Linked DNA regions of Siphonobacter curvatus. The protein of the gene in region 1 interacts with the protein of each later gene in a pairwise test. Links are inferred from orthologs where the notes say so. Each region holds a gene or a part of one and is shown on either strand. Other genes may lie near its edges.

Evidence for each region.
Region 2: the proteins of pepT (region 1) and tpiA interact in binary tests that used the Escherichia coli proteins (3 or more experiments, as listed by UniProt). The link is inferred for Siphonobacter curvatus from one-to-one orthologs.

Annotation. Positions count from the first base shown.
Region 1 is NZ_PTRA01000001.1:2,201,271-2,210,172, reverse strand. The notes cover bases 3,647-6,527. They hold pepT (peptidase T), read left to right. Parts: upstream 3,647-4,400; coding sequence 4,401-5,654; downstream 5,655-6,527. Other genes in these bases: C5O19_RS09090 (DUF3298 and DUF4163 domain-containing protein), read left to right, coding at 5,779-6,527; C5O19_RS09100 (citrate synthase), read right to left, coding at 3,647-4,208. Outside these bases: C5O19_RS09110 (class I SAM-dependent methyltransferase), read right to left, coding at 1-205; C5O19_RS09105 (NADP-dependent malic enzyme), read right to left, coding at 276-2,540; more of C5O19_RS09100, read right to left, coding at 2,928-3,646; more of C5O19_RS09090, read left to right, coding at 6,528-6,612; tRNA (adenosine(37)-N6)-dimethylallyltransferase MiaA, read right to left, coding at 6,667-7,584; C5O19_RS09080 (hypothetical protein), read right to left, coding at 7,614-8,435; C5O19_RS09075 (LEA type 2 family protein), read right to left, coding at 8,517-8,902. UniProt on the Escherichia coli protein: Cleaves the N-terminal amino acid of tripeptides.
Region 2 is NZ_PTRA01000001.1:3,505,160-3,514,081, reverse strand. What follows is about bases 1,869-4,769. They hold tpiA (triose-phosphate isomerase), read left to right. Parts: upstream 1,869-2,891; coding sequence 2,892-3,647; downstream 3,648-4,769. Other genes in these bases: C5O19_RS14530 (hypothetical protein), read left to right, coding at 3,945-4,769; C5O19_RS14540 (aspartyl protease family protein), read right to left, coding at 1,869-2,677. Outside these bases: ispF (2-C-methyl-D-erythritol 2,4-cyclodiphosphate synthase), read right to left, coding at 71-556; C5O19_RS14545 (hypothetical protein), read right to left, coding at 619-1,308; more of C5O19_RS14540, read right to left, coding at 1,427-1,868; more of C5O19_RS14530, read left to right, coding at 4,770-5,576; C5O19_RS14525 (GNAT family N-acetyltransferase), read left to right, coding at 5,666-6,172; C5O19_RS14520 (helix-turn-helix transcriptional regulator), read right to left, coding at 6,231-7,100; magnesium/cobalt transporter CorA, read left to right, coding at 8,041-8,922. UniProt on the Escherichia coli protein: Involved in the gluconeogenesis. Catalyzes stereospecifically the conversion of dihydroxyacetone phosphate (DHAP) to D-glyceraldehyde-3-phosphate (G3P).

The DNA.
Region 1 (8,902 bases):
CCAGTTGCTGTTCGCTAATGTCGGTAGCTTCGACGCGTTCAAAGTAATCGGCCAGAGCTACGGCTACCTGTCCATTGCCCGTAGCACAATCCCAGGCGGCTTCCCGACCCGGTACGTACTTCAAAATAAATTCGAATAGTTCAGTAGGATACGTAGGACGGTATTTCGCGTAAGCATCCGATTGTTTGGAAAAGAGGTCTTTCATACGGATTGGTTGGTTGGAAAAGAACGGGGTGATGGTTGGATCATCACCCCGTTCCTAAATACAATCAAAATTATTGAGCCTGAGCCACGGCAATCGCCACCATGTTAACGATCTCGCGAACCGTACTTCCTAACTGGAGGACGTGTACGGGTTTCTTCAGACCCAAGAGTACGGGACCGATGTATTCGAGTTCGCCGACCTCTTTCAATAAGTTATAAGCAATGTTCGCCGCCGAAAGGTTCGGGAAAATAAGCACGTTTGCTCCTTCTTCGGCTAAATCAGAGAAGGGATACTGTTGCTTCACCAATTCTGTATTAAAGGCCAGGTGAGCCTGCATTTCCCCTTCTACCACCCAGTCAGGATGTTTACCGCGTAGAATGGCCGTCGCCTGTCGCATTTTCTCGGCGTCTTCCCCATCGGCGGTACCGTAGTTGGAGTACGTCAATAACGCGATGCGGGGCTTAATACCCAGACTTTCCACGGAAATAGCCGTTAGTTCAGCAATCTCTACCAGTTCAGTTACCGAAGGATTAAAGTTTACCGTGGTATCGGAAAGGAACAGGGGGCCCTTTTTAGTAAGCAGGATGTACATACCTGATACCTTTTTAATGCCTTCCTGCCGTCCAATCACCTGAAGGGCCGGGCGAACAGTATCCGGATAGTTCCGCGTCAGACCCGAAATCAAACAATCAGCCTTACCCGTTTCTACCATCATGGCTCCGAAATACGTCCGACGCAGCATGATCTGTTCGGCATCGGCGGGACTTACGCCCCGGCGTTTCCGTTTTTCGTAGTAGGCATTCGCAAATTCACGAGCCAGCGGTTGCACGTCGTCGGCTTTCGGATCGATGATCTGTACACCTTCCAGCTCCAGTCGGTCTTCTTTGATCATCTTTTCGATCCGAGCCCGGTTTCCTAACAGAATCGGTTCGCAAATGCCATCGTCGTATACCTGCTGTACGGCTTTGAGTACCGTCTGACTTTCGGCATCGGCAAATACGACTTTCTTAGGATCCTTCTTGGCTTTGTTGACAATGGCCCGCGTCAACTGGTTATCCTGACCCAGGCGTTTGGCCAATACCTGCTCGTAGGCTTCCCAGTCCTCAATGGGTTGCGTCGCCAGTCCTGATTCCATCGCGGCTTTCGCCACGGCCGGAGCTACGGTCGTCAGCAAACGAGGGTCCATGGGCTTCGGAATGATATACGTCCGGCCAAAGGTTAGATTCTTTTCGTTGTAAGCGATATTGACAATATCTGGGACGGGTTCTTTCGCCAGTTCAGCCAGAGCGTACGTAGCGGCCATTTTCATGGCTTCGTTGATACCCGTAGCCCGTACGTCGAGGGCACCCCGGAAAATGAACGGGAAACCCAGTACGTTATTTACCTGGTTGGGGTAGTCACTGCGTCCGGTGGCCATGATAATATCCGGACGAGCGGCGGTAGCGTCTTCATAGCTGATTTCCGGTGTCGGGTTCGCCATCGCGAATACGATCGGATTGTCCGCCATGCTGCGTATCATGTCCTGCGAAAGCACGTTTGCCGCACTCAGTCCGATGAATACGTCGGCACCTTTAATGGCCTCAGCCATCGTGATGTGCGTGGGAACGGCAAAATCCTTTTGCTTGCCAAACAGGTTGGTACGTTCCAGACAAATGACACCGTCCTTATCGAACATGGTGATGTTCTCTTTGCGGGCTCCCAGTTGCACGTACATCTGCGTACAGGAAATGGCCGCGGCTCCGGCTCCACTCACAATAAATTTGGCGTCCTGAATGTTCTTCCCAACGATTTCTAAAGCATTCAGCAGGGCCGCACCAGAGATGATGGCCGTACCGTGCTGATCGTCGTGCATTACCGGAATTTTCAACTCCTTCCGCAACCGATCTTCGATTTCAAAACATTCCGGAGCCTTGATGTCCTCCAGGTTCACGCCTCCGAAGGTAGGTTCGAGAATTTTTACCGTCCGAACAAACTCATCGACGTCTTTGGTATTGAGTTCAATGTCGAAAACGTCAATGTCCGCGTAGATTTTGAATAGCAGACCTTTTCCTTCCATCACGGGTTTGCCGGCTTCCGGACCAATATCGCCCAGACCCAGCACGGCCGTACCGTTGGAAATCACCGCTACCAGGTTACCCTTGGCGGTGTATTTATAAACATCTTCCGGATTTTCGGCAATGGCCAGACAGGGCTCGGCTACTCCCGGCGAATACGCCAGGGAAAGGTCGCGTTGCGTGGCCGTTTCTTTCGTCGTAACTACTTCAATTTTTCCCGGACGACCCTTAGAGTGGTAATCCAGAGCGTCCTGACGGCGAAGATTTTTTTTCTCTTCCATTACTACGTTTGTTGTTGAATGAGCGTCTTTCGATTGATTTATACAGACGCCTTAAACCGCTAAGGTACTAGATTTGTCCGCTGGGCGGTTTGAAATTTTTGCATTCTTTCTCCCCCCGTTCAATGCCTTAAAAAAGTGCATTTGGTGGTTTTAAGAATACAATTGGCCCGTAAAACACTGTACCGACACGGGCCAAAACAACCTTTGGAATTTCAGCGGAATGACTTTTCAAAAATTTGGCTGTGCGTAGTCAGGCAGGCTACCCGACTTTGACCCCGGAAATCAAAGAAGGCTTTCCCGAACCGAGAAAGCCTTTCCCATAAAAGCCATGAAAAAGTAAAAAGCATAAAAAATGTGGGACGTGCCCACATTTTGAAAATCGTATGATTAGCGTTGTTCCATGGGAACGAAATCACGCAGGGTAGCTCCCGTGTAAATCTGACGGGGACGACCGATGGGTTCTTTCATCGCCCGCATTTCTTTCCACTGAGCAATCCAGCCCGGCAGACGGCCAATGGCGAACATCACCGTAAACATATTCGTCGGAATACCGAGGGCCCGGTAGATGATTCCGGAGTAGAAATCGACGTTCGGGTACAGCTTGCGAGCTACGAAGTATTCGTCGTTCAGAGCGGCCTCTTCGAGTCCTTTGGCGATTTCCAGTACGGGATCATTAACGCCCAGTTTCGTCAGCACGTCGTCGGCTGCTTTCTTGATAATCTTAGCCCGGGGGTCGAAGTTTTTGTATACCCGGTGGCCGAAACCAAACAGACGGAAGCCCGTCGTCTTGGCATTCTTCGCCATGTCGATATATTTGCTTACATCGCCACCGTCGGCCTTGATGGCTTCCAGCATTTCGATCACTTCCTGGTTCGCACCACCGTGCAGGGGTCCCCACAGGGCACTGATGCCAGCAGAGATCGATGAGTACAGGTTAGCCTGCGAAGAACCTACCAGACGTACCGTAGATGTCGAGCAGTTTTGTTCGTGATCCGCGTGCAGAATCAGCAGCGTGTTCAGAGCAGAAGCAACTACGGGATCTACCTCGTATTTCTCAACGGGTAGCGAGAACATCATGTTCAGGAAGTTCGAGCAGTAGTCGAGATCGTTTTTGGGGTAGTTCACTGGGTGTCCCTGAGCTTTCTTATAGCTCCAGGAAGCGATGGTCGGCAACTTAGCCAGCAAACGAATGATGTGACGATCGTCTTTTCCTTTTTCGTCGTACGAATCCGGATAGAACGCACTCAGGGCACTTACCAGCGATGACAACGTAGCCATCGGGTGAGCGTTTACGGGGAAATTATCGAAAATGGCCCGTACGCCTTCGTTTACAATCGTGTGGCGACGGATGGAGTCTTCAAACTCAGCGTATTGCTCCTGGGTGGGTAACTCCCCGTAAATAAGCAAATAAGCGACCTCGAGAAAAGTCGCTTTAGCCGCTAAATCTTCAATACTGTATCCACGGTAATTCAGAATACCTTTTTCACCGTCCAGAAAAGTAATCGCACTTTTGGTTGCTCCGGTATTTTTGTACCCGGAATCCAGCGTGACGAAACCCGTTTCATCGCGGAGTTTACTAATATCTACGGCTTTTTCAGCCTCAGTTCCAACGACAATGGGAAGTTGAACCTTCTTACCTTCTACGGAGAGTTCTGCAAAATCAGACATAAAGCAAAAATTTGTTTGGCAACGGCCAGTATGAGGAGAGGCAACGTTTTGATGACAGCGAAAATACACAAAAACCCTTCACCCGGCACAAAAATAAATTTGAATGCGGGAAAAAAGCCGCCTTCATTCCCCAAAAAAACTTGCTAATTTGCTATATTGTTTTGTACAAAACCTTTATTCGTTTGACTATCAATGCCTTTAAGTCCTTATTCTTTTACCGTAACCGAACGTTTTTTGCGTTACGTACAGATCGACACCCAGTCTGATCCGCATTCCGAGACCTACCCTTCGACCGAAAAGCAAAAAGACTTGAGTCGCGTACTGGTGCAGGAATTGCAGCAGATGGGTGTTACGGAGGTCGAACTCGACGATTATGGCTATGTGTACGCGACGCTGCCCGCCACCACCGCCAAAACGGGCGTCCCCGTGATTTGCTTTTGCTCGCACGTGGATACCTCACCCGATTGTTCGGGGGCCAACGTGAAGCCCATCGTTCATACCCGCTACGACGGCTCAGATCTGGTTCTACCCGACGATCCTGCCCAGATCATCCGCATGAGCGATCATCCCGACCTGAAAGACCAGATCGGAAACGACCTCATCACGGCTTCCGGAACCACGCTGCTCGGAGCGGACAATAAGGCCGGTGTGGCTGAAATCATGGATGCGGTGCATTACCTGATTTCCCATCCCGAACTCGAACACGGAACGATAAAAATCCTTTTTACGCCCGACGAAGAAATCGGTCGGGGTACGGCCAAGGTGGACCTGGAAAAACTGGGTGCGGATTTCGGCTATACCATCGACGGCGAAACACTGGGCTCGCTGGAAGACGAAACCTTCTCGGCCGACGCCGTGCATATTCGCATTCAGGGTGTAAGTCAGCACCCCGGCTTTGCCAAAGGACGTATGGAAAGTGCCATTAAAATCGCTTCGGAGCTGGTAGCCCGCTTACCCAAGGATCACCTCTCTCCGGAAACGACCGAAGACAAAGAGGGTTTCGTACACCCAACTTATCTGCACGGTACCGTGGAGGAAGCCGAAGTAGAACTCATCATCCGGGACTTCGCCGAAGCGGGTCTACACGAAAAGGAAGCCTTTCTGAAACAACTGACCGAGGAAGTACTGGCTCAGTACCCGAATTCAGCGGCAGATTTCAAGGTGATTGAACAGTACCGCAATATGAAAGAGGTACTCGATCAATACCCGCAGGTAGCTCAATACGCGGTAGAAGCCATTGAACGCAGCGGTATTGCGGCCCGCCAAATGAGCATCCGAGGGGGTACGGACGGCTCGCGGCTTTCCTTTATGGGACTGCCCTGCCCCAACCTTTTCGCGGGCGAACACGCGTTCCACTCCCGCCACGAATGGGTATCCCGGCAGGATATGGAGAAAGCCGTGGAAGTCATCGTTAACCTCGCTCAGATCTGGGCGGAAAAAGCCTAAGCACCCAGTCCCCTTCTCCCGAAACCAGAGAGGGGGACTACTTAAAAATCAATCCCGATTCTTTATTGCTTGCATCCTTTTTTTGAATTCGGTAGTCTTGTATTCCCAATCCCCTTTTCTAGTAATGAAACAAGTTTCCCTTTTCTTCCCCCTGTTGCTGCTGTTAGCGGCCTGTGAATCGAAAAAACCGGAGCAACAATCGGTCGCTGGAGCTGATACCCTTGCGTACACCATTAAGGGCGATTCCGTTCGCAGTCAGCTTTGTGTACGCCCCGACTCGCTCTGTGCTCGTGCTCAGTTCACCTACCCGGTTTTTGAAGGCAATCAGGTCCTGACGGATTCGCTTCTCCGACACTCGGTAGCGGCCTCGGGCTACCTCGACAATCCCGATGCTACGGCCGCTCAGGCGAAGGCTTCCCCTACGCAGGTCGTTCAGGATTTCGTCAAAGATTTCGATACGTTCATTGCCGATCAGCGGAAACGCTTCCCCAATGAGCCCGTCATGGGCAGTGCCTGGGAAACGGACATCCGGACGCAGGTTCTCCACCAAACGCCCCAGTGTATCGCTGCGGCTACGCTTACCTACAACTACTCGGGCGGTGCTCATCCCAACACAAATCTGGTTTACGTAAACCTGACACCTAAAGGACATCAACTGACATTGAACGAACTATTTAAGCCCGGTTATGAGAAGACCTTAGCGGCCACGGCGGAGAAATTATTCCGTACGCAGGAAGGCCTGAAAGCAGGTGATCCGTACGGTGAAAAATACTTTTTTGAAAACAATGCTTTTGCCCTGAACGATAATTTCAGCATTCGTCCGGAAGGCCTATTGTTTCGCTACAACCCGTACGAAATTAAAGCCTACGCCGAAGGGCCCACGGAGCTGTTGATTCCGTATGCCGAATTGACATCCATTATCAATACTGACGGTGTTTTAAAGTCGTTCGTTAAGTAAGCACTAGGTCTATAGAATCGGATCGATCAGGGTATTCCCACCGGGATAAAAGCCTTAATCGATCCGATTCTTTTTTTCTTCCACCCACTGCCGGGCCTGTAGTAACTGTTCTTCGAAAGAGTCCGTTAGCCAATGAATGCGTAAGTTATCGCGTTCCATTTTGCGGAAGAAGGTCATTTGTCGTTTAGCGTATTGGTGAATCGCTACATTGAGTCGTTCAACCATGGTTTCGTAGTCCCATACGCCGGACAAGTATTCCGTAATGAATTTATATTCCAGACCGTAGTAGATTAACTGGTCTGCCGCAATTCCCTGATCCAGTAAGCCCTGTACTTCTTCAATCATACCGTTTTGCAAACGCTCGTGTAAGCGTTTGGTAATTCGCTCTCTCCGAATTTCAACCGGCGGGTTTAAACCCAGTACCAGCGGATTTAACGCGGGTTTTTCTTCGGAAATAGCGAAGGGAAATTGCTGCAGGTACGTCGCAATTTCAATGGCTCGCAGGGTACGTTTACGCGTCGACAAATCAGCTACGGCGTGATACGGCGAATCAAGCTGCTGAAAGTGTTCACGCAGGGCTTCATCGCTTTTCGTACTTAACTGCTCTCGTAATTCCGGATCATTAGGAATGGCGGTAAACGCGTGATTTTTCAGTATCGCTTCCAGATACAACCCCGTACCTCCGCATAAGATGGGTCGTTTATTCCGGCGCTGTATTTCTTCATATACTACTTTAAAATCCTTCTGAAATTCGTACAGATTATACGCCTTACCGGCCTCAATAATATCAATGAGATGATAGGGTATCGTACCATACTCAGACAGGTCTTTTCCCGTTCCAATGTCCATAGTTCGGTATACCTGCCTTGAATCAACGCTGATAATTTCTCCTTCAAATTCCGTGGCTAAGGCTACGGCCAATCTGGTTTTACCAGAGGCCGTAGGGCCCAGTACTACGATTGGTGTCTGCATACAAACTATTCTATGCGTCGAAACGACGGCTACAGTTTTTTGATGTATTTGTAATTTCCAGTATTAAAAATCGACCGCCAGTGACTGGGTTTTTCGCCTTTAACTCGGTGCGGATAGTAGCGTATCAACGCGTCAGGATCGAGCCAGAGTTCTTGCGGCGGCGTGGTACTGACGCGTTCAAACCCCAGTCGTTCGTAGCTTTTTCCCGTCGACCAGTCACGGTCCGCGTAAGTCATCAGATCCTGCATGGGATGTTCCCCTAAAAAGGCTTTAAGTAGTTTATCCAGCCCCCCCACTACCGTATGATTTCGCACATTGGCAAAGCGAATTAACTCGCCCGAATAATAGTCATTACCCCGACTTGGCATGGGCCGTACGGGACCAAATCCGGCTACGGCTACACAATCGTTAACAATCGTAGGATCGTTTAAAAACGGTTCGTTCTGATGCATTTCCTTCAAAAATAAGCCGTATCGAAACGCACATTTCACTGGAATTTGCAGATGATTCTGGGATAGAAATTCCTGAAAAAAAGCGGGTGTTATGGGCTGAATAAGCGTCAGTCGGGCGGGTATGCGTTGCGAAATACCGACTAAAGATTTCAGGCGACTTTCAACCAGGGTTTGTTGCGTCACCCATACGTCTTCCCAGAGCTGAACCAATTGCCAGCCGCGGGTTTCGTACCGTTCAGAATCTTGTAAAAGTACAATTGGATCTGCTTCTTTCCGTAAGGCTACGGCTAGTCGGCGGGTTTGATTTTCATAGATCACCTCATCAACTTTCTGCCAATTCTCCTGAGGCGTTTCCTCTTGCAGAAAGTTTTGAAAGCTTTCTAAAAACCTACGATTCATGGTCACGCTGCTTCGCTTTAATGGATACACAAAAGGGCAGAGCCTGGCTCTACCCTTTCGTTATCTGGATGATCAGACCGATCAGCGGCCCACCAGAATTTTATTCGTTACTTCTTGGTCGATGGTAATGTAACCGGGATAGTTCACCTGCTTGTTACCCAGCGACAGCGTAGGTTTGATCCGGATGGTCAGCTTACTAGGCTGGCTTGACTTATTACCCGCCAGGTTTTGCACGAACTGGATAAAGGAATCACGCGTCTTAGCGTCTGACAATAACTGAAAAGCATTGGCCGATACGTGGATGGGAATCGTCGTGCGACCGCCCGGAGCTACGGCAATCCGCTGATTGATAAAACCCGTGGCTAGCTCCTGTCCAGTCAACAATACTTTATATTCAAGCTGATTGATACCCGCCATTTTTCCCGAGGGATTCCGAATATCCAGATTGACCCGAGCATCCAAGGGTA
Region 2 (8,922 bases), 1.3 Mb from region 1 along the record:
TAGCTCGCCCCGATTCATAACCTTCTGGAATGATCGGGGCGTTACTGGTGGTGCCTGTGTGACGCAGGCCTTACGAATCTGCCCGCACAATCAGGGCCACGGCGTGAGCCGCAATTCCTTCTTTTTTTCCCACAAAACCCAGATGTTCAGAAGTAGTGGCTTTGATGGAGAGTTCCTCTTCATCGACCTGCATTACTTCAGCCAGTACCGCTTTCATGGCTGGAATGTGGGGATTGAGTTTAGGTTCCTGTAAAACTACGGTTACATCTACATTCCCTACTTCATACCCTTTTTCCCGAATCATTTCCAAAACGCGAGCCAGTAGAAGCTTGGAATCGACGCCTTTCCATTGCGGGTCTTTATCCGAGAAATGGTAGCCAATGTTTCGCAGATTGGCCGCCCCGAGTAGGGCATCACAGATGACGTGGCAAATAATATCCGCGTCAGAGTGCCCTTTGGCCCCGTGTGTATGCGGAATCTGAATGCCGCCGAGCCAGAAAGGGCGGTTTTCTTCTAATTGGTGAACGTCGTAGCCGTGTCCGACGCGAAAAGGAATCTTCATGCAATAGATGAGCTTTAGCCGGACAAAACTATGGATTTTTACGGGATCAGCCGGATTTAGGGCGTCAGCCGGTATTTGAGCGAAACCAGTAAGTACGGCAAAAAGCTGTAGTTCCGCATGTTATGTTCAATTTGGGGAATCTGATCGGGCAGGGTAGTGGCGTCGAGCAGGCCAGTGGTACTAAAATCAATTTTGGGACTTCCCAGGTAATAACACCCTAGTTCGAACCCAGCACCAAACCGATTTTTAGGAACGGCTCGGCCCACGCCCAACCCCAAATGCGGCGTTACCTGCCACCAGCGAAGTTTGAGTTGTACTTCACCAAAGTCTTCCGGCTTAATCTCAAAGTCATCAATCTTCAAACCCGTATCGGAGCTTCCCAGTACGGCGTAGCTTGGGCTAACCTGATAACCCAATCCACCGGTCAGACGAAAAGAACTTCTTGAAAAGGGAAACCAGTCCGCATGAGCTTGCAATAGATTCATGCGAACGAGCGGTGAAAGATGAATCTTAGAGTCATCGTTCACATCCACATCGAAAGGCTTTTTGTATCCGATGTGCGTAAATCCCAGCCGGAACTGCCAGGAGGACTGTTCACGAGGGCTGTAACCCAGCTCAGCTCCATAACCGAGCGTTCCGCCGAGTATACCCACGGAAAATTTTCGGGAAGGCGGATCGATACCGGGTTGAGCAAAAGCTGATGTACCAAGTGTACCCAGCAAGAGTACTAAAAGGCGGGTGTTCATAAACGTGGCGGCGTTTAAGGGTTCAACGGGTGTACGAAAGTAGTAACGTTGGTCAATACTAGCCGAAAAATTTCCGGCTAGTATTGATTTTTAACCCCACAAAAACGCGTTCCAGCGTTCAGATGACCCGTTTGAGTACCAAACTAGTCACCATTAATTGTCCTTTTCTACGGATGGCCATGAGAATTTCCTTGCCTTCCCCACGTTGTAGAATCTTGTATAAATCAGAGATGGAAAGATCGCGGCAAATTTCTCCGTTGACGCTGATCAACTCATCGCCAGCTTCGAGTCCGGCAAGCTCAGCGGGTGAGTTTCGTTCAATACGTTCAATCAGGTATTCGTCGTAATCAACGCCCTTGGCTACAATGTCCATGCCGCTCATGTTGTGTTCAAACGCTTCCCGCAGGCGGCGGCGGATGGGCTTCAGTACGACATATCGCTGCTGGTAATTGAAGGTTACTCGGAATCGCCGTAATAATTCGCAACCGATATTACCCTGTCGTTCGAGATGCCGTCCCAGTTTCATGCCGTAGGCCAGACTATCGGGAAAGGAGGCAATCAGATTGGTGAGTTCGAGTTTGTTGCCAATCCGGATTTTTTCCACGCGGCCCAGACTACCATTGATTACCCCGCTCAATCCACGGCCTAGCTGCGTGCGGATGACTTTATTGGGCAGGGGAATCTGATTACGCGAGTTTACATCCAGCGAAAGTGCGTGACCCGCTCCGGTATCAATAACCACCTTAAGCGGTACCGTACGAGCTTTATCTACCAGAGCTACTGCGTTCAGGTAAGGCTTAGCATCTTCGATGGTAATCGCGAATTGATCGCCTTTTCGGCGTTTATAGCGATAGTGACTGGGTTCCTCCAAAAGAAGTTCTTTGTGGGAAAAATCAATGGTTACGACAAAGTGATTGAACAACTCATAACCGAAAATCCCGTGAATGGGCATGCCCACGTACTCCGATATTTGCAGAATATCCTGATCAAGCACCACAATATTCTGATTACCACCTCGCATGTGGCCCATCTGAATGGCGTTGCCGACCATAACCGTTGCCGACAGATGGCCGCCTTCACCCGCCCCGGCAATCTGTACTTTCCGAACGGGTTTCATGCCTCGAACAATGGGAACTTTAGGGTCCGTAATGAGTATAGTCGATACCCCTGAATCAAGAATAAAACGAAGCGTATCCGAATTGTTAATTCTGACGGGTACAATGATCAGATTCGCTTGTAATTCGAACGGAATACGGGTGGTCTTATGACGACCTTGAAGATACAGGCCAAAACGTTCCTGAGCCCAGGTAGTGGGAGTCAGGCCGAAAACCAGCCCGAACAGGAGTACGAGTGGTAAAGCGTGTTTCATGACTGTCGTGTTTTGGAAAAACTGACTTTAATGTACAAGCTTTCTGACTCATAATCAATACGCTACGCGACGATTTTAGCTTCACTTCGGCACTTTCGGGGATTTTCGCTACTTTCGTCGCCGGAATAAAAAACCAAAATGCCCTTTCTTAGGCAGCAAAGGCATTATTTGATTAATTAAAAGTAATCTTCTGATTTTTATATTTTTTTCGCACATGAGAAAAAAAATTGTTGCAGGTAACTGGAAAATGAATAAAACCGCCGAAGAAGCAGTAGCGCTGACTTCGGAAATTGTACACATGATTGCTGACGAAGTAACCAGCGACGTAGAAGTTGTACTCTGCGTTCCTTCGCTGTATCTGTCTACACTGCAGCAGTACGCAACCGGTCGGGTTTCGATAGGTGCTCAAAACATTCACCAAAAAGCTTCTGGAGCGTACACGGGCGAAATCTCGGCTCCAATGGTGAAATCGCTGAACATTCCTTACGTTATTCTCGGACACAGTGAGCGGCGTCAGTACTTTGGCGAAACCGACGAAATTCTGGCTGAAAAAGTAAACATCGCCCTGGAAAACGGACTGAAACCCATTTTCTGCTGCGGCGAATCGCTCGAACAACGTCAGAATGAAGATTACATCGCTCTGGTACAGGCTCAGTTGACGAATGCCCTGTTCCATCTTTCCGCTGAACAATTCGGCCAGCTCGTGATCGCGTACGAACCCATCTGGGCCATCGGTACGGGTCTGACGGCTTCGGCTCAACAGGCTCAGGATATGCACGCTGCTTTGCGGAGTCACATTGCCAGCAAATACGGAGCAGAAGTAGCTGACAACACTACCATTCAGTACGGCGGAAGCGTTAGTGCGGCCAATGCAGCCGAGCTTTTTTCCAGCCCGGACGTAGATGGTGGTCTGGTAGGCGGAGCTTCGCTGAAGTCACGGGACTTCGTAAACATCGTGAAAGCGATCTAATCGGCCGCTCGGAAGCAGCACAAGCTTTCGTACGTACGATTTGAAATATCTCTTGGAATGAGTGATTCTCCCACCGTGCGATGATCACTCATTCTTTTTTGTCGTAGGTAAACCATTTTAACGGGAGGTTCGTACTTTTTAAAAATCCAATTTTCTCAATCAAGCTTCCTACGTTTTTATTTTCTATTTTTGCCGCGATCGTACTTTCTTTCTACCGCTAAATAGGCTCTGAGTGCAATATTTTACCCTATTTTTTCGTGAAAAGAAGTACACAGCCTTAGCCATGATACAGCTACTATGATGAGATATTTCATAAAGCGACTTTTTTTCGTACAATTTATTGCTCTGATCGGATTCAGTTTGACGGTAGTCGCTCAATCAGCTTTACCCGCCCAGTCAAATCTGCGAATCATCTTTCCCGACCAATCCAACTGGAATGTACTGGAAGAAGGAAAGCCTTTTTCCTTTAAACTTCAGACGCGTCCCAGCCATCAGGATAGTACGGCCATTCGATTTAGTATTGTCGAAGGTCGGCAGGACGGTATGCAACTGGATTCAATCGGGAATTTCCAGTGGACGCCCAGCTACGATCTCGTAGACCGGATTCAGGGGAGCAAAACATTTACCGTACTTTTTGCCGCCAGTACGGATAAGGGCGATCAGGTACGTCGGAGTGCTGAGTTTCGGGTACTACACGTGAACCGGCCGCCCATCATTGGTGACCTGAAACCTTTTTACGTACAGTTTAACGTACAGAATATCTATCAGATTGATCCAAATGAAGTACGCGATCCGGATCAGGACCCAATCGTGTTCATTCCCATTACGGATCAATTGCCCGAAGGAGCAAAGTTATCGGCTCAAGGAGAATTTACCTGGAAGCCTTCGCAGACGCAGTTTAACAAACTCAAGACTTCACCGCTATACGTTGAGTTTTTTGTGGAGGACCAACCCACAAAAGCACGTACGAAAGGACGTCTAAAGATCGACGTTACGCAATTGGATTTGCCCCCGGTGGTTTCCGTCGTTCCCAACGTAAATACAATCAAACTGCGGGAGAATACGACCTTGAACCTGGCCTTGTACCTGACGGACCCTAACGGCGATCAGGATATTCAGGAATTCTCGTTCCTATCCGATAACCGTTCGATTCCGAAGGAGGCTCTCAAGAAAAATACTAACACGCAGTACGAGTTTATCTGGAAGCCGGATTATGATTTCGTCAAGGACCCGCTGGATACACTAGGCTTTAATCTGACCTTCTTCGTAATGGACAAAAGCCAGAAGCGGGACGAAAAGCGGATTCACGTAACGGTGGAAAACGCCGTCAACGAGCGTGAAAAGGACCTACAACTCTACATCCAGTACCGAACTTCATTGATTCGGGCCTGGGAGTTGATTGCTCAATTGAGCGAAAAGCAGGATGAACTCAGTAAGCTATATAGAAGAGCAAAGACCGGTAAGAAAAATCGCTCGGTGATGAATGCTGGTATTGGGGCAGGAACGGCAGTAGTACCATTGACCATTAATGGAGATGGTGGTGGAGCCGTTAATGCTCGGCGAATCATTCCAACCGTAGGTGGTACGGCGACCGCAACGGTAGGTACGCTGGAAGCGACGGAAGTGATTGGTCGCTCCATTAGTCCGCTGGTGGATCAGCTCAATAAGATCATCGTCAAGAAAAATGAATTACAGACCAAGGGAGACATTTTTGCCCGGAAGTACAACCTCAAATCTGCTCGTAGAGGGCAGAGTGGACAGACTTTCGCCAAAGATCTCGATGACTTCGAAGCTTCCATGAAAGTAAACGACCTGTTAGCCCTGGAACTGGATGCCGGTTGGCAGGATCGCAATAAGCCCAAAAGCCAGGAACAGCAGGACAAGAGTCTGCAACGAACCTTCCGGGATTTCGTACCCTTTGAAGAGTAATCATTCCAAGAGGCCTAAAAAAGCGGAAAAGATACCTTTTCCGCTTTTTTAGGCTATATTCAATTCCTAACTGAATTTATCTCCGATTCATGATCGAAACGTCCCGTCTTCGTCTACTAGCTTGTGATCTAACGCTTTGGGAAGCCGTATTGGCTGGTAATAATGTACTTAGCCAAGTGATTGGAGCCAATGTACCGCGTCGCTGGACTGAGAATATGGATGCTTTTCCGGAATTCTATCAGCAGGTCAAGAAAGATCCTTCGCTTGAAAAATGGGGAGCACATTTGATCATTTATCGTCCGGAGAACCTGCTGATTGGCAGTTGCGGGTACAAGGGGCAACCCAGCGATCAGGGCGAAGTAGAAATCGGGTATGAAATTAAAATTAGTCATCGGGACCGTGGATTAGCTACCGAAGCCGCCAATGCCCTGGTCGATTACGCCTTTACCTTTCCGGAAGTACGTACCATTGTCGCTCATACGGTTGATGAAGAAAACCCGTCGACCAAAGTCTTAAGCAAAGTAGGTTTCCAGAAGAAAACCCAGGTACTCCACCCCGAAGAGGGCTTGCTTTGGCGGTGGGAACTGACTCGCTAGTATTCCATCGCACGTGCCATTCCCAATACGGGCGAAAGCTTTCGAAAAGGAGATTTCTTTAGAGATTTCGGATTCTGCTTTCCAGATCATCTTCCGGTTTCAGATTGAGTCGTTTACGGAGGCGATACCGGGCGGTATTGACACTTTGAGGCGAAATACCCAGAATATCCGCAATTTCCTTCGTACTGAGATTCATTTTCAGCAAAGCCATCAGCCGCAAGTCGTTGGAACTAAGTGAGGGAAATTCCCCGGTAATCCGCTCAAAAAACTGAGGGTGTACATTTTCAAACACATCCTTGAAGTAGCTCCACTTGTCCTCGCCGTGTAGATACGTGGTAATCTGGGCGGGAATCCGGCGTATATCCGGTAAACTTTCCTGCTGAATCTGTTGCCTGATTTCTTCCAAAAAACGGCTGTACTTCACTTCCTGGAGCGTATAACTGGTCAGCTCGCGACTCCGTTGCTCCAATTCCTCCTCCCGTTGCTGCTTTTCCTGTTCCAGTAGCTGGGCGTACGTACCCAGCTGTTGGTTCTGCTGCTGAATCACATTCAGGTTCAGAAACATCTGTACTTCCGTGTTATAGAAGTAAGTGGAAGCAATGAAAAGCATGACGGTCACTCCCGTGCACTCAAAGAGCCGAATGGTCTTTTCATCGGTATTGGCTACTGGGGTGATATAAATCAAAAGCAGCATGGAAAGGAGGCCCACCAGCGAAATGGTTAGCCGGGGGCGCCAGTCGGTCAAAAAGATAATCTGTGCCGCAATCAAGGAAACGAAATAAAATACGATGGACTGCCGGGCCTTGTACACCAAGAGCGAACGAATAAATAGGTACAAACAGGTCAGCGTGATGTTGGCGTAGTAGGCGATTCGGGCTTTGGGAGAAAGCTGTAGTGTTCCCCGGGGCCAGAGAGTTAATGTATACACTGCTGTAAGCAAACAAAGTCCCAAAAGGACTTGCGTATACATTAAGTAGCCACCAATCCCATCATCAAAGGATTGACCTCTTCGGTACGCGACCCAATCCAAAATAATTAGTTCCAGAAAATAGGCTACTGTAGCCCAAGCTAATAAATAGATTCGACTACGAATTAATTGAATACGATGCTGACTAAAAGCTTCTATGTATTCATAGGGAACGCGTGTAAAAAGACGAGTAATAGACCAGGACATTTAGGCGGAATTAATGCAGGACAAAAATGTATTTAAAAACACTATTTTACAATTTGTCTATTGAGAGTCTATGTGTAAAAATAACTTCCTAAGCTCAGAAAGCCCACTTTTGCGGTATGAAATGAGAGAAAAATAATATAATATCTATACGTTAAAACAAACCTTGTATGGCTTTGAATATAAAATTTAACAATAATTTATTATGAAGATAAGGCCGGTAATAAAGATTAATTTAAGTCTGAAATTTATCAAAAGATAAGTTATTAAAAGAATTTAAGTAAGCGTTAACTTGATGTGTAATTCCAAATTCTCCCCAAACTTTTCACCTATTGTCCTTGCTAGTTATGAACCCTGTAAACACCGCTTGTCCCTATTGTAAATCTATCGCAACGCAAAGACGGCGAAGACCCCTTGTTGTAAAGTACTTATTGTTTTTTCTTCCCCTGCGGTGGTATCTATGTGAAGGGTGTCGTCGAACATTTTTCAAGATTCACTAAGAAAACCAGTTCCAAAAAGGAAAGCCCGGCTTGCAAGAGCCGGGTTTTCCTTTTTGTTGAATCAAAACAAGATTCCCCATCCGAAGGTGTCGTTCATGAATTTTCGCCTTCTGCTACCCCAGCACGGTTCGGATAGTTGTTTCTCTGAACACTTGTTATTTGTTTTGAGAAACGAACCAGTATAATAGCAAGCAGACGTGGTTAGAATTTACTACAAGGAAGGAAAGCAAATCCGGCGTGAAAACGATGTAAAGGAACTGGGCCATTTAAAAAATGTAATCTGGATCGATTTGCAGTCGGCTAGTCAGGAGGAAGAGGAATGGGTAGAAAATAAATACACGGTTAGTTTTCAGACACCCCAGGAAATCGTAGAAATTGAAAGTTCTGCCCGATTCTTCGAGCAGAACGATGCATTGAATGCCAACTCTAACTTCCTGAGTATTGATACCGAAGGATTCCGTACGTATCCGGTTTCAATGATTCTGCGGAATGGCACCTTGTTTACGTACCGACGGGGCGACTCGAAAACCTTCGCCGATACGGTGAAGCGAATGAAAGTCACCGGTGACGAGACCTTTCAGATTGGAGCCGACATTTTCATTTTATTGCTGGAAACCCGCATTGAAACCGATGCCGATTTGCTTGAATCTATTTCAAGGGACGTTTCCTTACTCTCAAAATCGCTGACGGCCGACCAGAAACCGCGTCAGGAAGTACTGATTCGCATCAATACGCTCCAGGAAAATACCATGTTGCTGCGGGAAACCATCATTGATAAACAGCGGGTACTTTCCAACGTACTGCGAAGCTCCCTGTTTCCTGATTCGCACCGGGAACGCCTTCGGCTGGTACTGAAAGATATTAGTTCACTGCTCGAATATTCCACCTTTAACTTTGAACGCCTGGAGTATCTCCAGAACACGTTTATGGGTCTGGTCAATCTGGAACAAAACCAGATTATCAAAATCTTTACGGTGGTAACGATTGTCTTCATGCCGCCTACGCTTATTGCGGGGATCTACGGGATGAACTTCGATCACCTGCCTTCCACGGGTTCGCCGATTGGCTTCTGGCTGTCA